Regions from separate parts of the Photobacterium ganghwense genome, predicted to be linked through region 1. Evidence: riboswitches for the same ligand, from Rfam matches in the RefSeq annotation. Region 1 holds a riboswitch; each other region holds the start of a gene.

Region 1 (7,933 bases):
GACAACACTTATCTCTACATCAATAAGAAAGACGATTTCTCTGCGGTGCCTGAAGCGCTGCTGAGCACTTTTGGCACACCACAGTTTGTCATGGTCCTGAAAATTGGCGACCGGAAGAAACTGGCATTGGCCGATATTGAAAAAGTGAAAAGTGAACTGCTGGAAAAAGGGTTTTATCTGCAGGTCCCACCGCCGGTGACGAATTTACTGGAAGAATATAAAGCCGCAAAGAAAGCCGCTTCACCATCTCAGGAATAGTTTATGCGTAAGCAATTGATCACGGCCCTGGTGGCCCTGGGCTTAGGAATGTCATCAGCGGTGATGGCCGCGGATGAAGGTTTCGATACCTATGTAAATGTACTGAAAACCGAAGCGCGGGAAAAAGGCATTTCGGAGCAGACCATTCAATCAGCGTTTGATGGTATTACATTTATTGAGCGTGCCGTTAAAGCAGATAAAAATCAGCCTGAGCGTAAGTTGACGCTGGATGAATACCTGCCGCGTGCCGTTCCGGAATGGAAAAAGAAACAAGCGAACCAGCTTTATCAGGAGCATAAAGCGGTGCTGGATCGAATTGGTCAGCAATATGGTGTCCAGCCGCGGTTTGTGGTTGCCCTGTGGGGTGTTGAAAGTAATTTCGGTCGCCTGACGGGCAATTACAATGTGGTTGAAGCGTTAACGACGCTGGCTTATGAAGGTCGTCGTGAAGCCTTTTTCCGTAATCAGGTGATGGCGGCGCTGGAAATTATCGATGCCGGCCATATTACCGCCAAAGAAATGAAAGGATCCTGGGCCGGGGCAATGGGACAACCTCAGTTCATGCCAACTTCTTTCCTGGCTTATGCCCGTGACGGAAATAATGACGGCAAGGCGGATATCTGGCAAACCAAAGACGATGTTTTTGCTTCTGCGGCGAATTATCTGCATGAAGCCGGCTGGAATGATGAATATACCTGGGGCCGACAAGTTTCGATTCCGGATAACATTGATGCCACATTGCTGGGTGTTCAGCCAGAGAAAGGCCGTTCGTTGTCTGAGTGGCAGAAGTTGGGTGTACGCCGTATGAATGGGCAGAATTTACCAGATACTGCGATTGATGCATGGCTTATTCAACCTGATGATAATCACGGAAGGGCATATTTGGTGTATGGCAATTATCAGTCACTATTAAAATGGAATCGGTCTCACTATTTTGCATTGGCTGTGAGTTATCTGGCAGACAGTATTCGCTAAATATTGCTTGGTGAAATGAATGGAAAGCCAGACTTTAACGTCTGGCTTTTTTGTACATTTCAGCGGACAGACCACAAGCAAAATATTTCCATTATCTTTGGCCGATGAAGCATCGAATAACGCGATAGCGCTATATTCAGTGACGGGTATTTAGAATAGTGACAGTGGCGAGTTGAAATAAGCAAAAATGTGATGGTAACTATAAATTATGAATAAATGAAAATCTTTCAGCGGGACATCTCAAGGTAAAGTAAATACTCTATAAGTAATCCGGATTTTATTATTTTATTTATTTTCAATAGCTTATGGTTGTGTTTCGGGTGAGAAAAAACCCGGTATAAAACCGGGTTTTTATAAGATTCAGAGGTAGGAGATTAGATCTCAAAATCTTCCAGAGATTTACCTTCATCCAGCGCTTTTTTCAGTGCGCTTGGTGTACGGCCTTGGCCTGTCCAGGTTTTCTCATCACCGTTTTCATCAATGAAACGGTATTTCGCTGGACGCTGAGCGCGTTTTTTAGGTGCTTTGCTGATAGCGGCAAGCAGTTCTTCTGGATCGATACCGTCAGCAATTAGCATGTCACGGTATTGAGTCAGTTTCTCCATGCGTTCTTCTTCTTTTGCACGCTCTTCAGCTTCTGCTTCTTCACGCTCAGTAACGACTGTTTGAAGCTTTTCCAGCGCTTCCTGAAGTTGCTCCAGAGAATATTCACGAGATAGGGCACGCAGGCTTCGGAGGTTTAATAGCACTTTCATTGCATCAGACATTTTTATTTCCTGTTGGAGTAATACTATGAAAATAATATTAGCAGTCTTAAATCAATAATTGCAATAACTAAAATGGTTATTATGAGCCTGAATATAAATAATTTGGGGCTTATTATCGGCATGTTAACTTAAGTAATTAACCATTCTTAATAATGGGATTAACAGCGACAGGAATTAACATTGTGGCCGGGGATAAGTGACCAATTTAATAAAACGGAATGAGTTTCATATAAGCTGGCTTAATATCGGTTTGCCTGGGGTGGTGGTTTTTTAATCACTCAGGCAAGACTATTCACTATTAATGTTAATTTTTTCACTTCAAGTTGTTGCAATCAGATCTTAAAGCCGTAGAATCGACTATACCTTGACCAAGGGTAGAGGCGCATCGTCTATCAGTAGCAAGTCGGAGGGTGATTCCGATGAGGGCTTGCAAAAGGAGCCGGTGCCGAAGTGAGAGAGGGTCATCATGCCTGCTCGCTGGGGTTGTCATCGAATAGAGGCAACACTGCCATAGTATATAATTACATTAACTATGGAGCGCTACTGTGGAGTCGGAAAAGGGGCACCTCTCTTTCTTTCACTCATTTTTCACGTTTTTAAGACGTGGCCAGCAGTAGATCTCCAACCAAGATCGGTTGTAGTAGAGATCATGAATATTGTAGATTTTTCACACTCCGCTGTGTCTGTGTTGCCCCCGCTGGTGGCACTGGGCCTGGCTATTGCGACGCGTCGCGTCTTGTTGTCTCTGGGCGTAGGTATTCTGCTTGGTGCCTTATTGCTAAATGATTATTCCGTTACGGGAATGGCCGGATATATCGGCAACACTGTAAAGGGATTATTCATTGAGGACGGCGGCATTAACACCTGGAATATGAGCATTGTCGCGTTTCTGGTGTTGCTGGGCATGACTACCGCTTTGCTGACCCTGTCCGGGGGAACCCGTGCGTTCGCTGAGTGGGCACAAACGAAAATTAAAAGTAAGCGTGGCGCAAAACTACTGGCTGCATTTCTGGGCGTATTCATTTTTGTAGACGACTATTTTAATAGCCTGGCTGTCGGTTCAATTTCTCGCCCGGTCACGGACCGTTTTTATGTGTCCCGTGCCAAGCTGGCTTATATTCTTGATTCAACTGCTGCGCCAATGTGTGTGCTGATGCCGGCCTCTAGCTGGGGGGCGTACATTATCACGCTTATCGGCGGCATTCTGGTGACACACGGTGTCACTGAATACACACCTCTGGGGGCATTCCTGCAACTGGCCCCGATGAACTTCTATGCGATTTTCGCCCTGCTGATGGTATTTGTTGTTGCCTGGTTCCAGCTGGATATCGGCTCAATGAAAAAACACGAGCTGGAAGCCAGCCATTGCCGCGGCTTTGATGAAGGGGATGATGACACCCTGGCGAAAGACCTGAACGATGAACTGGAAATTCAGGAAAGTGAGCACGGCCGCGTAGGCGATCTGGTGATGCCGATTGTGGCTCTGATCGTGGCAACGTTCTTCTTTATGATTTTCACTGGGTATCAGACGCTGCTGGCAGACGGTAAAGCCTTTGATGTTCTGGGCGCGTTTGAAAATACCGATGTGGGTGCCTCTCTGGTATACGGTGGGCTAATCGGCCTGGCGGCTGCCATGATTCCAGTGCTGCGTCAGCGTATTCCTGCCAGTGAAGTAGTTTCCACACTGTGGATTGGTGCTAAGTCAATGTTTGGTGCGATTTTGATCCTGCTGTTCGCCTGGAGCATTGGTAGTGTGATCAGCGATATGGCGACCGGTAAATACCTGTCGACCCTGGTTGAAGGCAGCATCAATCCGATGTTCCTGCCTGCGATCCTGTTCCTGCTGGCAGGGCTGATGGCGTTCTCAACCGGTACCTCTTGGGGAACATTCGGTATCATGCTACCAATCGCCGGTGATCTGGCTGCGGCAACTGACATTATGCTGATGCTGCCGATGCTGGGTGCTGTACTGGCAGGCTCGGTGTTTGGTGATCACTGTTCACCGATTTCAGATACCACTATTCTGTCGTCTACTGGTGCGCGTTGTCATCACATTGACCACGTGTCAACGCAGCTGCCGTATGCGCTGGCTGTCGCTGTGGTATCGACAGTGGGTTTCCTGGTACTGGGTTTCACCAGCTCACTGGCGGTGTCGTTCATGAGCGCAACTGTTATGTTTGTGGTGGTGTGTGCGATCCTGTCCTGGTTGTCTCGCCGTCCTAGTGAGTTGGCCGCGAAAGCCTGAACAATCTCTTAGGTTCAGCGTTAAGCTTGAACGCTAAGTCCTGATACTGTAATGAAAAGCCTGCCATGTGCAGGCTTTCTTTTTGGCGGTTTGCGGCAGTTGCTCTGATCCGGATGATACAAGCGATCGGGCAACGGGTGACAGAGCTCCTTTTAATTTGGCTGGGATTTCTGTAGCATCTCGCCAGTTTTTTCTTACCATTCTAAAGATAATCAGAGAAGCTTACTTAATGGCTCAGATGTACTTCTATTACTCGGCAATGAATGCGGGTAAATCTACCACCTTGTTGCAGTCATCGTTTAATTACCGTGAGCGTGGGATGACGCCGGTTATTTTTACTGCGGCAATTGACGACCGTTACGGGAAGGGGAAAGTCAGTTCACGTATTGGTCTGCAGGAAGATGCTGAGCTATTTTCCGTGACGGACGATCTGTATGCGCGTTTGCAGGATATGAATACGACGCAGAAACTGGATTGTGTGCTGGTTGATGAATGTCAGTTTTTGACGAAAGAGCAGGTTTACCAACTGACAGAAGTGGTCGATAAGCTGCATATTCCGGTGCTGTGCTATGGCTTACGGACAGATTTCCGCGGTGAATTGTTTGAGGGCAGCCGCTATCTGCTGGCCTGGGCTGACAAACTGGTTGAACTCAAAACAATCTGCCACTGCGGCCGTAAAGCCAATATGGTGATTCGTCAGGATGAGCACGGCAATGCAATTGCTGATGGTGATCAGGTCGTGATTGGCGGCAATGAACGTTATGTCTCGGTGTGTCGTACTCACTACAAAGACGCGCTCGAAAAATAACGCTGCCCTTGCGCTGTGTCGGATATGTCCGCTGAAGTTGGTTTTTTCAGCATAGCTTTGTCCGGCATGGTGGACGCATGAATGAATAATAAAGCCCGGCCTGTAGAGCCGGGCTTTTGTTTTTTTTCGATTTGCTTAGGTACTCTTTAAACGGTTTATTTAATTGCTTTATTTAACCGCTGTGTTTAAGCGCTAGGTTTATATGTTTGGCTTCAATAGCAGTGCGGTTATTTATGACGCTCTTGAAGACGCTGGGTAATATCTGCCAGTGACAGCCCCTGATCCTGAAGTAACACCAGTAGGTGGTAAATCAGATCGGCCGACTCATTCACTAGCTCCGCCTTGTCACCCGACGTTGCCGCAAGCGCGACTTCAACACCTTCTTCTCCCACCTTCTGCGAAATCCGCTTGGTGCCACGCGCGTAGAGGCTGGCAGTGTAGGACGACTCAGGATCGGCACCTTTACGAGCAGCCAGGACCTGCTCAAGTTGATGAAGAAACACCAGAGCCGGTTGTTCAGTCTGTTCTTCACCAGATGCATCGGTATCAAAACAGGTGGTGGTGCCCAGGTGGCAGGTTGGCCCAACCGGCGCGACCTGTATCAACAGCGTATCCTGATCGCAATCGAGGCGGATACTTTTCAGATTCAGCGCATTGCCGGACGTTTCTCCTTTGGTCCACAGGCGATTTTTCGACCGTGACCAGAACGTTACCTGATTGGACGCCAGCGTTTTGGTTAGCGCTTCGTCGTTCATGTAGCCCAGCATCAGCACCTGACCGCTGGTGTGATCCTGGATGATCGCCGGGATCAGGCCGTTGACTTTTTCCCAGTTAATTTTACTGCTCAGACTCATACCCGGACCTCCACGTTATTCTGTTTCAGGTATTGCTTTAATTCGCCGATATTGATGATTTGCTTGTGGAAGACCGAAGCCGCCAGAGCGCCGTCGACATTCGCCTGTTTGAAAGCATCGGCAAAGTGGATCATCTCACCGGCCCCGCCGGATGCGATAAGTGGAACGTGGCACACTTCACGGACCATGTTCAGCTGGGTCAGATCGTAGCCGTTGCGAACGCCGTCCTGATTCATCATATTCAGGACAATTTCTCCGGCACCGCGTCGCTGAACTTCCTGTACCCAGTCCTTCGTTTCCCATTGCGTCGCCTGAGTACGGCTTTCATCACCGGTGAACTGGTACACCTGGTACTTTCCGGTAGTGGCATCAAAGTAGGAATCAATCCCGACCACAATGCATTGCACCCCGAATTTATCGGCCAGATCGGTGATCAGTTGCGGGTTGGCCAGCGCCGGTGAGTTAATCGAGACTTTGTCTGCGCCGTATTGCAAAATCCGGCTGGCGTCTTCGGCCGATTTAATGCCTCCGGCGACACAGAAGGGAATATCAATCACTTCTGCTACCCGGGCAACCCAGCTTTTATCTACCACCCGGCCATCACTGGACGCGGTAATATCATAAAACACCAACTCATCGGCACCTTCTTCGGCATAGCGTTTGGCTAACGGTACGATATCGCCGATGATTTCGTGATTGCGAAACTGCACGCCTTTGACCACTTGGCCGTCACGCACGTCTAGACAAGGAATAATTCGTTTTGCCAGCATTTCTGTCTCTCCCCGATCTAGTCATTCCAACAGGCGAAAGCCTGCTCGGCGGTGAATTTGCCATCCAGCAGTGCCCGGCCGACGATGACCCCGGCAACCCCGGTGCCTTTCAGCGCGGCAATGTCGTCCAGCGAGCCGATTCCGCCGGATGACTGGAACCGGATATCCGGGTAACTCGTGCACAGATCCCGGTATAGCTCGACATTGGAGCCTGCCAGCGTGCCATCGCGGGAAATATCCGTGCACAGGACATGTTTCAGGCCGACAGTCAGGAAGTCTTCCAGAAGTGCTTCAATCGTCACGCCGGAATCTTCCTGCCAGCCAGATACCGCAACGTTGCGCTGGCCGTTGTGGTCAATGTTTACATCCAGCGCCAGAACAATGCGTTCCGGGCCGTAGGTTTCGATCCAGCCTTTGACCAGCTCTGGTTGCTTGACTGCCGTTGAACCGATAACCACGCGTTGGGCACCGGCCGCAAGCAGATTGGCCACGTCCTGTTCGGTCCGGACGCCACCGCCAATCTGAATATTGGCCGGGGTGCTGGCCAGCAGTTGTTGGATGAGGTTGAGCTGTCGGGCAGAGGTATCTTTGGCTCCGGTCAAATCCACGAGGTGCAGCCAGGTGGCACCAGCCTGGTAGTAAGCCTGAAATTGTTCTGCGGGATTGACCTTGTATTCAGTTGCTTTGCCATAGTCCCCCTGAAACAGGCGGACTACCTGGCCTTCAATCAAATCTAATGCGGGAATAATCATAACCAGTCCTTGTCGCCCTTACATTTCAAGAAAGTTTTTAATCAGTTGTGCACCGGCCTTACTGGATCGTTCCGGATGGAACTGGACCCCGTAATAATTGCCGCTTTGCACTGCCGCAGTGAACGGCTGGCCATATTCGCAACGGGCAATTGTGCGCCCTCCCGGTTGCTCAAACACTGGCATGGCGTAGCTGTGCACGAAGTAAAAGTAGCTGCCATCCGGAATGTCTTTAAACAGCGGGTGGTCGGCTTCCGGGGAAATCGTATTCCAGCCCATGTGAGGCAGCGGCAACGCACCGGTTTCCATTTTTCTGACCGGGGCTTCACACAGCCCCAGACATGGCACCAGCTCTTTGCCGTTCTGGCCTTGTTCTTCAGACACTTCTCCCAGCAGCTGCATCCCGAGGCAAATGCCCAGCAGCGGCTTGTCGACTTGTTTGACCAGCTCGATCAAATCACGCTCGCGCAGGTTTTTCATGGCTTCGCTGGCTGTTCCCACTCCGGG
Region 2 (7,933 bases), on a different replicon from region 1:
CTCTGTAATCAATTGATGTACAAGTGATTTTAGCCTAGTTACTTACGCTTATTCACTTAAGCGTAGCCACAAAACCTGGCTGCTATTCTCACACTGAAACGCCCCTGCGCTTACCGCGATATGCGGTCTGCTGACAGGGGCGTTATTCTTGCTGGCAGGGCTGCACGTAAATCGCGTCTGTCGGAAAGCGGCCATCCCGGCTGGGATGCTGGCTGTGCAACCGGCATAAGTCGTGATGGATACTGATCGCCTGCACCCGAAAATTCTCGGTGTGCCACTGACCATCTTCCCGGATACGAATTTGCAAATTTTCGCCGTTACTGACGTGTTCGGGCAGACGAATGTCATAGGTATCGCTGAATGCCAGCAGCCAGTAATCGTCCATGGTTACCAGGCGACCTGTCCCCGGTGTTGTGACCGCACTGACATAATCCAGTTTCTGGGCAGCATGCACCGGAAACACTGCGGAAAACACACTCATCCCGACCGCAATCATAGCGCCCCGCAGCGCCCTGAATCTTGCCATCGCTGGGATAGGTCTTGCGATGCTACCGCTCATAGACACCTACCTCTCATAGACACCTACTACTCATTGATACCTACCGCTCATAGACACCGACTATGAATAGGTACCTAGCTGTCATAACAACTCATCACGAAGTGACGGTGATAGATTTAACTATAGTGCGGCCCTGTGGCTAGCCCGGACAAGAAAAGAGACACCGCTGATGCATGAAAGCCACAACAAAAATGCCAACACAAAAAAGCCACGCAAAAAAGCGATGACAGCAAAGCGAATAGAAAAAAGCCTCCGGCACTTGAACGTGCGGAGGCTTTGCATGAAGAGGGCGGATTTACCGGTTAAGCTTCAGACGATGCCAGACTGAGCTCGGGGTCGCTCTGACGACGGCGAAGGGCAAACAGGCAGAAGGCCACAAACCAGACACTGCTGGCGGCGACACCCAGCCAGGACGAATGGGTAAAGCCCATGACCAGATAGCCGAGCAGTGCACCGAACGCGACTGAACCGGCATAAGGTAGCTGAGTGAGCACGTGGTCCATATGGTGACAACCGGCACCCGTTGCCGACAGGATACTGGTGCTGGAAATCGGTGAGCTGTGATCGCCAAAAACTGCGCCAGCCAGTACGGCGGACAGCATCGGCAGTAACATGGTGATGTCACTGGCTGCCGCAATGTCACCGGCCAGCGGCAGCATGATGCCAAATGTTCCCCAGCTGGTGCCGGTGGCAAACGCCATGACACATGACAGCAGGAAGACGACGGCTGGCAACAGTTCTACCGGCAGACTGCCCTGTGACAGTGACGCGAGGTAAACGCCGGTTTGCATGTCGCGTACTACGGTGCCGATTGTCCAGGCAAACAGCAGAATAATGATCGCAGGCATCATGGCTGAGATCCCTTGCGGCGCGGCTTTCAACCAGATTTTTGCCGACAGTTTCAGGCGCAATGCCAGACCCATCGAGACCACCAGGCTGCAGATTGCACCGTATACCAGCGACAGGCCAACGTTGGTATTTTCAAACGCGCCGATCAGGCTGAAGGCTTGTCCTTTATCGGACAACACATCCGCACCGGACTGAACCATGAAAAAGACGGTTGCAGCGGTCAAGGTCAGGATCGGCAACACCATATCAATCATCCCGCCCTGAGCGGTTTCTGGTGTTTCCATATCCAGACCCGGCGGACGGCCTTTACTGTGATCCCACAGCTGACCTTGCTGGGCGCGGGCTTCATGCTTTCGCATCGGCCCGATATCCAGCTGGAATGCAATAACACAAATCACCATCAGCAGGGTAAAGACCGCGTACAGATTCATCGGCATCATTTCGACAAAGGCGGCGATCGGGCTTTGGTCCGTTAGCTGGTGGGCCGCCAGAATACCGCCGACCAGTGCGATAATGTAGGCACCCCAGGAGGAAATCGGCATCAGGACGCACACTGGTGCGGCGGTTGAATCCAGCAGGTAGGCCAGCTTGGCGCGTGAAATCTGAAACCGGTCGGTCACTGGTCGGCAGATAGCGCCAACAGACAGGCTGTGAAAGAAATCATCAATGAAGAAGATGAAAACCATCAGCCCGGTCAGGGACTTGGCACTACGGCGATCCTTGCACCGTACGGCTGCCCAGTCGGCAAAGGCCTGAGTGGCACCGGACACACTCATCAGACTGATCAGTGCACCGAGCAACAACATGAAAATCAGCATGTTGACGTTATCGTGGTTTAGGGCACCGCCGCTCCAGAAGATAGCCACTATTTTCTGATACAGGTAGTTCAGGGTCTGGGACAGGGAAAATTGGTTCAGCATCAGGGCACCGGCAACGATACCTGCACCCAGTGACAGCAGTACCTGTCGGGTGACGACAGCCAGCAACACCGCCAGCAAGGGGGGAAGCACGGACCAGGCAGAATCCGCAAAAGGAACAAGGTTCATGATCTCATTTCACCTACAACTTAAAGGTGGAGATCTACCAAAAGGACATGTAACGAAATCGACAACCAAGGCATGACGTGTTACCCCTTAGGTAGCGCTCCATAGGAAAAACTATGGCAGTGCTGCGCCTGTTCGACGCAGCCCCAGCGGCTGAGTTTGATGACTCAGTCACTTCGGCGCTGACTCCTTTCCCCGGCTTCATCGGTATCACCCTCTGCTCGGTTACTGATAGGCAGCGCGCCTCTACTGATTTAGGGTTGCTGCGAGCAGACACGGGTCTGCCCACAGCAAATGTTATTATATACGGCTATTTAGCGATGTCAGCATACAATTCACTTTCAATGACTATTAATTCAGCACTATGAATTGCTTTCGATCAAGGAACTGTTGAACAAAGCGCTGTGGCGGAAAAAACGCCGGCTGACAGAGCGGTGAATTCTCAAACCTCAATCCAGCACAGCGAAGCGACTGACCGTTTAGAGACAACACCGCCGGGGCAAAAGTCCCGGCAGTTGGTTGATTAGTTGGTTGATTGATATGCTGATTGATTGATATGCCGTTAGTAGTATCAGGCAACGTGGGCCGATTGGCAATCAACCAGGGAGTCCGGCTGGGTGTGCGTCTCTGCAGGCAGGGCGAAGAACTGCTCATGCAGCGTGCAAATGGCACTCTGGTAGTCATTGTCATCGACCACAAACTGCACGTTGACGTTACGTACCGATGAGTGGGCGGCAATCGGAAAACATTCTGCCTGCATCAGCGCTTGCATTCCCCGCCGCAGTGCCTCATTGGTGTTTATGTTGGCCCCGATGGCAGAAATCATTGCGACCAGTCGCCCGGTAATGGCGGCCTTCGGATACCGTTTCTCCGCCTTATATAACACCTGATTAAGGTTATCGGCACCACCGGTCAGGTAGTAGGTGATTGAGTTGGCGTTCATCTCTTTGCCAATCAGGTTGACGCTCGACTCACGAATCAGTTGCATGATGTCGTAACCGACATTATCAACGTGACCTACCATCGCCTGATCAAACAGATGCAGCGCAAATACTTTGTCACGCCCGGCAATGATTTCAACCCGATCCTGCGAGGGAGTAAAGGCATTTGAAATCAGCGTCCCCGTGTGCTCTGGCTCAAAGGTGTTTTTGATTTTCAACTCGATATTGTTCTGGCGAAGTCCGGAAGCGGCATTGGGGTGGATCGCTTCCATCCCCAGATTCGCGAGCTGATCGGCCACATCGTAGTTTGTTTCCCCCATAGGCAGAACCGACTCTGGCCCCACGATGCGCGGATCTGCGCTGCTGAGGTGATATTCCTTATGGATGATGGCCTGCCGCGCGCCGGTCAGCACCGCGATGCGGCTGAAGGTCATCTCGCTGTAACCGCGGTCGTACGTTTTCATCAGTCCTTCGTCACAATAGGCGTATCCGGTGACGATAGGCAGTTCCTGGCTCAGGTCGATATCGGCAAACGCCTGACGAATGACGTCATCCAGATCACCGGTGTACTGATTGTTCCAGCTGGACAGGTCAACAAAGCGCGCATTGATACCCAGCGTTTTCAGCTTCAGGGCGGTATTGAAGGCGCTGTGCGCCTCACCGAAGGAGGAGAGAAACTCTCTGACCTGAGGCAGATAGTGGCGCAACGTGAACTGGCCGAATTCGCACATTTCCAGGATGTTGGTGATGCACTGTTTTGCATCCTGAACCCGGGCGCGGATAAATTTATCTGCCCGAAGACGGTTCACCGGATCGGCAAACAGGTTGTCGTTGATCAGCAGCAGGCGCTGCTCCAGATCGTTCATGGCCTGGCGCCAGTCCGGTGAACGTTTGGCGATCAGCTGGTAGATGCCCGGCTTGCCGGTGCGTTTACATTCCAGCAGATCATTGGTGATCCCGGCATAGGCCGAAACCACGAATACTCGGTTGTAGCGCTGCGAGGGACGCAAAATAATATTGTCGAGCACAGCATCGAACGCTGACATCGACGTGCCACCGATTTTTTCTACGGTGTGAGACATAGTTCATCCTTTTGGTTACGGTCACAGCGTGACTGTCAAAGTGAAGGTGTCTGTGTCGTTGGAATCTCAGGTTTCTTCCATTAGTGGATACACGCCGTTTTGGTCGTGAGTCTCCTGACCGGTCAACGGCGGATTAAACACGCAAGCCATGGTCATATCGCCGCCATAGGCACGTAAAAAATGTTCATCGTGCTGATCCAGGATATAGAGCGTACCGGGTTTGATTGGGTAGGTTTTACCCCCAACGACCTCTATTTCGCCTTCCCCGGACATGCAGAACACAGACTCCAGATGGTTCTGGTAGTGAATGTGGGTTTCGGTATCGGCATAAATCGTGGTGATGTGGAAAGAAAAGCCCATGTTGTCATCTTTCAGGAGCATACGGACGCTTTCCCAGTTTTCTGCGACCACGCGGCGCTTAGTCTGACGACAGTTTTCCAGTGTTCTTACGATCATCATTTTTCCTTATGAGGCTTTTTTAATGAAGTTGGCTGCTGTTGTTGCCACGGCTTGTTCAAACAGCGCGATCCCTTTGGCCATATCGTGTTCGGTAATGGTTAGGGGACAGAAGAATTTAATGACTTCGTCGTCCGGGCCAGCGGTTTCGATCACTAAGCCCTGTTCAAAACAAGCGCGTGCGATCTTACCGGCGATCTCTCCGTCCCGACAGGCGATGCCTGTCATCAGTCCGCGGCCTTTTAGCTCGCTGAAATAAGCCGGGTATTGAGGCACTAACTGCTGGAGAGCGTCTGTCAGCTGTGCCGAACGGGCCTGGATATGCTGTTCAAACTGATCGTCCTGCCAGTAAATTTCAATGGCTTTCGAGGCGGTGACAAAGGCATGGTTGTTTCCGCGAAACGTCCCGTTGTGCTCACCGGGCTGCCATTTATCCAGCTCGGGTTTGAGCAGAACGACGGCCATCGGCAGGCCATAGCCGCTGATGGATTTTGACAGGGTGACGATGTCAGGTTTGATTCCGGCTGGTTCAAAGCTGAAAAATGTACCGGTGCGCCCACAGCCCGCCTGAATATCATCGACAATCAGTAAGATATCGTGCTGATGACACATTGCCTCCAGACGCTGTAGCCATTCATCAGAAGCAGCGTTCAGTCCGCCTTCCCCTTGAACCACTTCCAGAATCACGGCGGCAGGTTTGTCCAGGCCGCTGGAATGATCGTTCAACATGGCTTCAAAAAGCGTCAGGCCATCAACGCCATCGGCATAATGTTCATACGGCAGGCGGGTCACGTTCTGTAATGGCTGTGCCGCACCTTGGCGGTGGTGCTGGTTACCCGTTGCAGCCAGTGCACCAACTGATACCCCGTGGAAGCCGTTAGTAAAGGCTACGACGTTCTGGCGACCGGTTACTTTGCGTGCCAGCTTTAAGGCGGCTTCAACCGCATTGGTACCGGTCGGCCCGGTGAACTGCAGCTTGTAGTCGAGATCCCGCGGACTGAGGATCAAATCTTTAAAGCGGGCAATGAATTCAGCCTTGGCCGTGGAATGCATATCCAGTCCGTGCGTCAGGCCGTCCTGGCTGATGTAATCAAGCAGCGCCTGCTTCATGACCGGGTTATTGTGGCCATAATTAAGAGCTCCGGCGCCCGCCAGGAAGTCAAGGTAGGCATTTCCTTGTTCTGTGTATAACCAGCTGCCCTTGGCATGCTGGAACATGACCGGAAAATTGCGTGCATAGCACTGTACGTTTGACTCATGACTTTGAAAAATTGTCATTCTTTAACCTTTTGGGTTGAGAGTTAGCTAGATTTGAGCTCGATCCTGAACAGGTATTCGCTGTCATGATGACCATCGAAATGAGCGTGTTTATCGAGAAACGTCGTCACGTCACCGTGACGTCCGTGATGCTGATTGAATTTGTGAAACAGCGCCCACGAGCCCCTGTTGTCGTCAGTGATGGTGGTTTCGATATAGCGGATACCGGCATTTTCTGGACGGTCGAGTAAAGCTTCCAGCATTCGGAAGCCGACACCGCATCCTCGTGCTTTCGGGCTGACGGCCACTTGCCAGATAAACAAGGTGTCCCGGCGATTTGGCGGTTGATACGCCGAAGTAAACGCAACGATGTTTTCATTTTTCTCGACAACGACGCAGGTATCACGAAAGTGCTCTGCCTGCAGGAAGTTGCAATAAGAGGAATTGGTATCCAGCGGTGGGCATGACGCGATGAGTTCGTGTACCTCAAGCCCGTCTTCCTTGCTGGGTTTACGAAAAGTCAGCGCGTCCTGCTTATTCGCTGTGGTATGCGGGTTCATTACCCAGGGTGCCATCGTAATCATTGGTCGCCACATTTGTTTAGAGTTCTAATTAATTTGTTTTTATCATACGGCGTTAAAAATTTGTTTCAACCCTAAATGTTTTCTGGTTTGTGTTTGATGTTGTTATCTGTATGATTTTATTGGTTTAATTTGTTTGTTTTAATTTTTAATGACAATTTTATTGATTTTTATTCTTTGTTTTTGTTTATTTCTCTAATTTATTTTGGGTGAGAGGTTGCGTCAGCACGAGATGCTGTTGATGAGGAAACGGCGGTTTAAGCTGTTGTTCTTGAGGTGGTTCTCGAGGTTGTTTTCGAGGTTGTTTTAGAGGTTGTAGTCGAGGCCTCTATCGGTGAAAACCGACTCAGAAAGTTGGCGTTAGGGACGATTTAATGCATTAAGCCGGATAGTGATTTGCACCGGGCAGTGATCGGACAACTGGTAGTCAGGTAACCAGTGCGCTTCGGGTACGACTTCGCGAAATGAGTCTGGCTGCATGAGTAAATCGGCGCGTCTATCAAGCACGATATGGTCAATAAAATGGGGGAAAGTGCGGGTAACCCAGCGCTTTTTGTTGCGATCATAAAATCGGCTGGGACATTGGCTGTGGGACGGATAACCGGCACGGTTGAGTGCCAATTCAGCAGGCTGACCATCATTAAGTTGCTGCCAGAATCGATCGTTTTCTGCACTCAGGCGGCGGTTGAAATCCCCCAGAATGATAAAAGGAACCGGTTCTCTGGCCCGCTCTTCTGCCCATTGTTCAAGGATCTGCTGTTGGCGGAACAGTTGGTGACAGGCTTTCCGGTCCGCCTTCTTTTGTGGCTTACCCTGTTTATTTGGGGTCTTCTTCTGGCTGAATGAACAACCACTTTTCAGATGCACTGCCAGAAGCCGAAGCACCGGCTTACCGCCCTCCATCAGGGAAATGTCCACGCCATAGCGGAGTGAATGGCGCCCATGCAGATCCAGCGCGGTTAAATCTGGGTGACGCTGAAAGTCCAATCCTTTGCGCAAGGCAAAACCGACAAACTGCGGCCAGGGACGATGCCTGTTTGAAGCTCCCGATATTGCCTGACGATCAGAAAAAACATAGTGGAAACGCCCCTCGCCCAGTAGCTTATCCAGGGCTTTGGAATCCGCCACTTCCTGAAAAGCCAGCACATCGGTGTTTAGTTTTTCA
Region 3 (7,933 bases), 710 kb from region 1:
CCCCGTTTTTCATGACCTGGTCGCTGATGGGCAAGTACCCGGCCATTCTGGATCATGAGGAAGTGGGAGAAGAAGCCCGCCGTTTGTTCCAGGATGCGAACGAGTGGCTGGATCGCATCGAGCGGGAAGGTCTGATGAAGGCCCAGGGCATGTGTGCCTTGTTCCCGGCGAACAGTACAGGGGATGACATTGAGGTCTATACCGATGAGTCCCGCAGCCAGGTAGCGCATGTGCTGTATAACCTGCGCCAGCAGACGGAGAAACCGAAAGGCTATAACTACTGTCTGTCGGATTACATTGCACCGAAGGACAGCGGGAAGCCGGACTGGATTGGCGCGTTTGCGGTTACCGGCGGCATCGGAGAGCGAGAGTTGGCCGATAAATTTAAAGCCCTGGGTGATGATTACAATGCCATCATGGTACAAGCGGTGGCTGACCGTTTGGCTGAAGCGTTTGCCGAGTATCTGCATGAGCAGGTGCGTAAAGAGATTTGGGGATACTCGCCGGACGAAGCGCTGTCGAATGACGAACTCATTCGTGAGAAATATCAGGGGATCCGTCCGGCACCCGGCTACCCGGCGTGTCCGGAACATACCGAGAAAGGCACCTTGTGGGAGATGCTCAATGTCGAAGAGGCCATTGGGATGTCACTCACCACCAGCTATGCTATGTGGCCGGGAGCGTCGGTCTCAGGCTGGTACTTCTCGCATCCGGACTCACGCTATTTTGCTGTGGCACAAATTCAGGAAGATCAGCGTGATAGCTATGCCGAGCGCAAAGGCTGGGATCTGGTTGAAGCGGAAAAATGGCTGGGGCCGAACCTGTCATTGTAATGCAGCAAAGGCGTAATGTATTAAAGGCGTAATGACTCAAAGGCCCCGGATGCCACAGCTGCGGGGCCTGTTTTTTACAGGTGACACCCATCGGGAACACTGACACGGCAACAATCATACACTGATATGAAAAAGGCGCTCATCATGAGCGCCTTTTTTGTGTCCCGGACTTGGGTTACTTCGCGGCCTCAAACAGGGCAGCGTGGAGGGTTTTAACCACTTCGCGCGATTCGCTGGTTTTGACCAGGAAACACAGGTTGTGCGGACTGGCGCCAAAGCAGATCATGCGCGGACTGTAGTTGTCCAGCTTGCCAAAGACCTGAGTGGCGGCTCCCGGGGCTTCGCCCAGTTTGTTGCCGATAAGTGCAACCAGGCACAGATCCTGTTCTACTTCCACACGGCACAGCTTGCTGAGAGCCTCTGTTGCTGCGGCTGGCAGGCTTGGTGCTCCGCCGCCGGTGTTAGTCTGATCCAGGGTCAGTGAAACGCTGACTTCAGACGTTGTGATCAGATCAACAGACACCTTATGTTCACCAAGGATGCGGAAGACTTCTGACAGGAAGCCATAGGCATGGAACATATTCAGGCTGGTCAGGGTGACCAGGGTCTGGTTGCAGCGCAGGGCCAGTGCCCGGAATTTTGGTGGCTGGGCCACGTGCTGGCGAATCCAGGTTCCACCTTGCTCCGGTGCTTTTGATGAACCGATGAACACCGGAATTTGCTGGCGGATGGCTGGCAGCAACGTCGACGGGTGCAGAATTTTTGCCCCGAAGTTAGCCATCTCAGAGGCTTCGCTGAAGCTGATTTCCTGGATTGGCATGGCGTTGGCTGTAATACGCGGATCGGTGCTGTACATCCCCGGAACGTCGGTCCAGATCTCCAGAATTTCTGCACTGATGGCTTCGGCAACCAGTGCTGCACTGTAATCACTGCCGCCACGGCCCAGCGTCGTTGTCTGGCCGGTTTCATCAGAACCGATAAAGCCCTGAGAGACAATAATTTGATCAGACTGGAGCAGCGGTTGCAGTTGCTCACTGGCCAACTGGCGAATTGCATCCACATCCGGTACGGCTTTGCCGAACTGGCTATCGGTACGCATTACCGGGCGAATATCAAAACGGGTAGCTTTAGCCCCCATTTCGTTAAGAATTTGGGTAAAAAGAAAAGTCGACAGTAATTCGCCGTGGGCGACCAGCTGATCGGTCAGTTGCACGGAAGGGGCGCTGGCAGTTTGTTTGGCCAGGGCTTCAACGTCTGTCAGAAGTTGGTCGATCTCAGCTGCTACCGCTTCCGGGTGAGTCAACTGATCAATGATCGATTGGTGAATCGTTCGAAGTTGTTGTAGCCGTTGTGAGCGCTGCTCGTTGTCGGCAATTCCATTTGCTAATTCAACCAGCAGATTGGTTACGCCGGAACACGCACTGATTAATACCACTTTAGCAGCTGGGTTGTCCTTGATAATCGTTGCGCTTCGACTCATGGCGGCATGATCGGCTACACTGGTGCCGCCAAATTTCGCTACAGTAATTGGTGGAGGAACAGTAAAGTTAGTATTTACAAAGCTCAAAACAAGGTCTCCCAATCAGAAGTGTAAAAACGTTCTTAAATTTAGGGGGAATGACCCGGGATCAAGATCCCGACGCAAATGTCAGGAGAGCAATAAGGTAGGATGTAGTCAGGTACAACAACCAGAAGCTCCCCACCTTTCCACTACCTATATCGTCTGGAAAGGTGACAGCCAGAAGGATTCAACCTTCCAAGCCGATATGCCATGCCCCCTGTCACAACATATCTCGGCGCTACTCCCCCTCTCCAGACTGCCTTGGGGTGGGGCCCCGCAATCCTAGATACCTGGGTAACGCTCCTCTTCTGTCTGCCCCTGAGATAAGGTGCATCTCAGGATGAACAAAAAACGTGCTCTATTGAAGCGGATTTGAGAGTCTTTTGTCAATCATGGCGGGGCAGAATATGCAAAATAATTGCAAATTTTTTGTCTTTCCCGGACGGAGGAATCGCAGGGGGCAAAAACAGCGCTGTCACAAGAGACGCAACTTGTGATCAGACCTGATATAGTCAGTACGTACCTTACACCAACAGGCCTTACCATCAGGGAGAAATAATAATGACAATTGGTAGTTTTTATCCGCCACAGCGTACACTCATGGGACCGGGTCCATCAGATATTTATCCGCAGGTGTTACAGGCCCTGAGTCGTCCGACCATCGGTCACCTGGATCCGCTGTTCATCGGGATGATGGATGAGCTAAAACAGCTGCTGCAATATGCTTTCCAGACAACTAACCCGTTCACGATAGCGGTCTCTGCGCCGGGCAGTGCCGGGATGGAGGCTTGCTTTGTGAACCTGGTTGAGCCGGGCGACAAAGTGATTGTCTGCCGCAACGGTGTGTTTGGTGACCGGATGCGTGAAAACGTGGAACGCTGCGGCGGTGTTGCGGTGATGGTGGACAACGCCTGGGGTGAACCGGTTGATCCGCAGTCAGTGGCTGAAGTCCTTGAGGCACACCCGGATGCGAAGATTGTCGCGTTTGTCCACGCTGAAACGTCGACCGGTGCGCTGACTGATGCCGAGGCAATCGCTAAGCTGGCACGTCAGCACGATTGTCTGACTATCGTGGATGCGGTGACCTCGCTGGGTGGCGTACCGCTGCTGGTGGACGAATGGCAACTGGATGCGGTGTACTCCGGCAGCCAGAAATGCCTGTCTTGTGTTCCTGGTCTGTCGCCTCTGACGTTCTCTCCGCGTGCGGTGGAGAAAATTCAGAGCCGTCAAAGCAAAGTACAAAGCTGGTTTCTCGATCAAAGCCTGGTTCTGGGCTACTGGAGCGGCGAAGGTAAACGCAGTTACCACCATACAGCACCGGTGAACAGCCTGTATGCCCTGCATGAAGCGTTGGTGCTGCTGAAAAATGAAGGGCTGGAAAATGCCTGGCAGCGTCACCGCGACGTCCATCTGGAATTGCGTGAAGGGTTGGAACAACTGGGTATCGAGTTTGTGGTTGATGAGGCGTACCGCTTACCACAATTGAATGCGGTGCATATTCCTGCCGGGGTAGATGATGCGCAGGTGCGTAAAACCCTGCTGGAGCGTTATAACCTGGAAATTGGTGCCGGACTGGGTGCGCTGGCGGGCAAAGCCTGGCGGATTGGCCTGATGGGCTATGCTGCACGCAGCGAGAACGTTGCGCTGTGCCTGAAAGCGCTGGAGTCAACCCTGAAATAAGTGTCGGCCTGTTCAGTCAGGCTCTTTCGTTTTGCTACTGTTCGGGCAGGCGCTGCCCGGAACAGGCAGGTCGAGACCAAAACGGCTACCTTACGGTAGCCGTTTTTTATGGCTGTGTCCTATGGAGCGGATGCTTGCTCCGGGGGCACCTAGTCAGTGACTGCGGGGGGAGCCGTCAGGACGACCGCACCCGATGTGACAGGTTCCGCTTTAGCGGCTGGCGCAAAAATCTGCCCTGGGAACAGGTAGCGGGCTTCCTGTTGTACCTGCTCGGCCAGCGCGGTTTCACCGAGATGCTGGTACGCAGCAATCAGGTTTTGGTACAGCGTGGGGCGTGGCCAGATCAGGGCTTTTTGGCGAGCCCATGCAATATACGTCTGAATCAGTGCCGGGTTGGCGGTGGTAATCCCAACCTGCAGCTGGGTGACGTGCAGATCCCACTCAAATCGATCCTGCCAGGCCCATGGATTGTTGACCTTCAGCAGGTAGTCAATATTGGCCGGTTGGCGGGTCTCAAACTGGGTTAATTGATGGCCCGAGTACAGGGTAGTGGTCATGAAACCAGTGGTGAGCACCGGCAGGATCAGAACCAGTCCCCGAATGGACAGCACATACTCCACCTGACGGCGGTAGTATTTGGCGGTCAGATTGTCCACCCAGTAGATCAGGATAATGAACATCACCCAGTGCGGTAGGGAGTGGTAAAACGGATACTCCAGCTGGGTATGCAGGGTAATCGGCAAGAACAGGCCAACCAGTGCTAATTGGGTGCCAGCCCGGGCTTTGCGGATTTTCAGAAAGACGGCGGCGGCGGCCAGCAACAGTCCCAGTAACGGCAGGATGCCCCCTTCTGCAGCCCAGTAAGCCAGTTCATTATGCGGGTGATCCAGCGAAGGCATACCATAGGGCTTGCTCGGGTCCTGATGGTGCCACTGCGCTGTTTGGGTCACATAACTGGTTTCGAACCGGCCATAGCCATAGCCTGACAGCGGTTTGGCCAGGAACATATTCACGGCCTGAGGAATGTGCATGGCACGCGGGCTGATCAGGCTGAGGCGTTCTTCCTTGGGGGCCCAGCCGGTGTGCTGGTTTACCTGCCAGGAAACACTCAGTCCCATTACCACCATCAGCAGCCACATTCGCCACTGGGCTTTGGCGGCAAACCGGCGCAGGTAAGGAATCATCAGCACCACACCCACGGCGGCTCCCAGCCAGCCGGTGCGGGAACTGAGTACCACCAGGATAGGTAGGGTAACCACCGGCGTCAGTAGCAAGATCAGCTGCAGCCAGGACCATTTCCCCCGATACATAGGCAGCCTTGCCAGCAGATAAGCCGAGAGCACCAAGCCGGTTGCCAGAAAACTGGCCATCACATTGGGTTGCTGAAAAATACCGTACGGGCGGTTTTCTAGCGTGTTGTAGCCGATCGGGTTGCCCGGCTCCAGCCACAAAAACTGTACCCAGCCAAAGCCCGCTTCGAGCCAAACGCCCAGCAAAATCAGCCACAGCAGACGCTGCCGCTGTTTATGGGAAAACGCAAACTGCTGCAGGCCGACAAAAAACAAAAAGCCGGCCCATAAGCCAATCAGACGAGGCAGGGCAGTAGCGCTATTGGCCTGCGGAAACAGCACCGGAATAGTCAGCAGCAAACAGCAGACGAACAGCACCAGGGTTAGGCGGGAATAGCGCCATACCCGCTGGCGACAGATTTCCAGCAGGCCGAAGGCGATAGCAAAGCTGAACGGGATCCAGCTCATCGCATTGAATGGCAAGTTCAGGCCAGCACCGCCCGGGTTGTGCTGAAAATAATGCATGGCCAGCAGGAACAGGAAGCCCAGTGAGGCCAGAAACGGTTTGACCATGGGTTTGCTGATCCCCTGCTCGGCAAGTCGCGTGCCTTTTACATGTAAAACAGTCATGGCTGTTCCGTCTGTCACAGGGTGAAAGAAATAAAACCGGGCATCATGGGCCCGGTTGTCCTATCTGAATGTTGGAAGCGGCCAGCTTCAGCTCGCCGCAGTGAGTGCCGGTAACAGCGGCTTCAGGAAGCGGGCGGTATGCGAGCCTTCAACCAGTGCCACCTGCTCCGGTGTCCCGGTTGCAATAATTTCACCGCCGCCACTGCCGCCTTCTGGTCCCAAATCGATGATCCAGTCTGCCGTTTTAATAACATCAAGGTTGTGCTCAATCACCACGATGGTGTTGCCGTGATCTCGCAGGCGGTGCAACACGGTCAACAGCTGCTGAATATCATGGAAATGCAGGCCGGTAGTCGGCTCATCCAGAATATACAGTGTTTTACCTGTATCGCGTTTGGACAGCTCACGTGCCAGTTTGACCCGTTGGGCTTCCCCGCCGGATAAGGTGGTCGCGGCCTGACCGAGACGGATATACGATAACCCGACATCGATCAGCGTCTGTAATTTTCGCGCAATCGCTGGAACTGCATCAAAAAATTCGCGGGCATCCTCGACGGTGAGTTCCAGCACTTCATCGATGGTTTTACCTTTATAGCGAATTTCCAGGGTTTCGCGGTTATAGCGCTTGCCCTTACAGACATCACACGGCACATACACATCCGGCAGGAAGTGCATTTCCACTTTGATCACCCCGTCGCCCTGGCAGGCTTCACAGCGTCCACCTTTCACGTTAAAGCTGAATCGACCTGGTTTGTAGCCGCGGGAGCGGGATTCCTGCGTACCGGAAAACAGCTCGCGGATCGGAGTGAAGATCCCGGTGTAGGTCGCTGGGTTGGAGCGTGGGGTCCGGCCGATCGGGCTCTGATCAATGTCGATCACTTTGTCGAAGTGCTCCAGATCGCGGATCTCGCGGTAAGGAGCCGCATCGCCGCCAGCTGCGCCGTTGAGCTGGTGGTGGGCGATCTTAAAGAAGGTGTCGTTGATCAGGGTTGACTTGCCGGAGCCGGAGACCCCAGTCACGCAGGTCAGCAGACCGACCGGAATCTCTGCGTCGACCTGCTTGAGGTTGTTACCGCTGGCCCCCAGCAGTTTTACGGTGCGGGCCGGATCCATCTCCACCCGCTGTTCGGGCACGGCGATCATCTTTTTGCCACTCAGGTACTGGCCAGTCAGCGAGTCGGCGTTGCTGAGGATGTCCTCCAGTTTCCCTTCGGCAATGATGCTGCCGCCGTGTACCCCGGCCCCCGGGCCAATATCTATGATGTGATCGGCAGTACGGATGGCATCTTCGTCATGCTCGACCACGATCACGGTATTGCCGAGATCCCTGAGATGAGTCAGGGTTTTGAGGAGTCGCTCGTTGTCGCGCTGGTGGAGACCGATAGACGGTTCATCAAGGACATACATGACACCGACCAGACCGGCACCAATCTGGCTGGCCAGGCGGATTCGCTGAGCTTCCCCGCCCGACAGGGTGTCGGCACTGCGGGACAGGTTGAGGTAGTTCAGTCCGACGTTGACCAAAAAGTGTAGGCGATCTTTGATTTCTTTCAGGACTTTTTCGGCAATTTTCGCTTTCTGGCCGGTCAGGCTCAGCTCGTCGAAAAATGTCAGCGCGCCGTTGATGCTCATCTCACTGATCTGAGGCAGTGTGGTGTTGGCGATGAACACATTGCGGGCTTCCAGGCGCAGGCGTGAGCCGCCACAGCTGCTGCACGGCTTAGTGGAGACAAATTTAGCCAGTTCTTCCCGGACGGAGTTGGATTCGGTCTCGCGGTAGCGGCGCTCCATGTTGTTGAGGATACCCTCAAACGGGTGGCGGCGAACCGTGATATCTCCGCGATCATTGATGTATTTGAATTCGATTTCCGTGCGCCCGGAGCCGTTCAGAATGACGTCCTGCACTTTTTTCGGCAGCTCACCAAACGCTGCTTCCACAT

Evidence for each region. Region 1 has a riboswitch for lysine ahead of FH974_RS04910 (Na+/H+ antiporter NhaC family protein). Riboswitches for the same ligand answer to the same signal wherever they lie in the genome.
Region 2: linked by a shared signal. The riboswitch ahead of FH974_RS24530 (Na+/H+ antiporter NhaC family protein) and the one ahead of FH974_RS04910 (Na+/H+ antiporter NhaC family protein) in region 1 are both predicted to bind lysine.
Region 3: linked by a shared signal. The riboswitch ahead of lysC (lysine-sensitive aspartokinase 3) and the one ahead of FH974_RS04910 (Na+/H+ antiporter NhaC family protein) in region 1 are both predicted to bind lysine.

What each region holds. Positions count from the first base shown of each region.
Region 1 covers NZ_CP071325.1:1,003,044-1,010,976, forward strand. Annotated here, with positions in the region: gene FH974_RS04895 (YcgL domain-containing protein) at 1-258, shown strand, start outside; gene FH974_RS04900 (lytic murein transglycosylase) at 262-1,233, shown strand; gene FH974_RS04905 (DUF3037 domain-containing protein) at 1,608-2,027, opposite strand; lysine riboswitch at 2,368-2,551, shown strand; gene FH974_RS04910 (Na+/H+ antiporter NhaC family protein) at 2,650-4,245, shown strand; gene FH974_RS04915 (thymidine kinase) at 4,475-5,053, shown strand; gene hisIE (bifunctional phosphoribosyl-AMP cyclohydrolase/phosphoribosyl-ATP diphosphatase HisIE) at 5,281-5,907, opposite strand; gene hisF (imidazole glycerol phosphate synthase subunit HisF) at 5,904-6,677, opposite strand; gene hisA (1-(5-phosphoribosyl)-5-[(5-phosphoribosylamino)methylideneamino]imidazole-4-carboxamide isomerase) at 6,695-7,429, opposite strand; gene hisH (imidazole glycerol phosphate synthase subunit HisH) at 7,448-7,933, opposite strand, start outside.
Region 2 covers NZ_CP071326.1:1,854,778-1,862,710, reverse strand. Annotated here, with positions in the region: gene FH974_RS24535 (hypothetical protein) at 143-559, opposite strand; gene FH974_RS24530 (Na+/H+ antiporter NhaC family protein) at 862-2,454, opposite strand; lysine riboswitch at 2,539-2,708, opposite strand; gene FH974_RS24520 (aspartate kinase) at 3,023-4,474, opposite strand; gene FH974_RS24515 (ectoine synthase) at 4,541-4,930, opposite strand; gene ectB (diaminobutyrate--2-oxoglutarate transaminase) at 4,940-6,208, opposite strand; gene ectA (diaminobutyrate acetyltransferase) at 6,232-6,771, opposite strand; gene FH974_RS24500 (endonuclease/exonuclease/phosphatase family protein) at 7,129-7,933, opposite strand, start outside.
Region 3 covers NZ_CP071325.1:290,865-298,797, forward strand. Annotated here, with positions in the region: gene metH (methionine synthase) at 1-833, shown strand, start outside; gene lysC (lysine-sensitive aspartokinase 3) at 1,009-2,400, opposite strand; lysine riboswitch at 2,518-2,710, opposite strand; gene FH974_RS01465 (pyridoxal-phosphate-dependent aminotransferase family protein) at 2,956-4,074, shown strand; gene FH974_RS01470 (PglL family O-oligosaccharyltransferase) at 4,224-5,993, opposite strand; gene uvrA (excinuclease ABC subunit UvrA) at 6,081-7,933, opposite strand, start outside.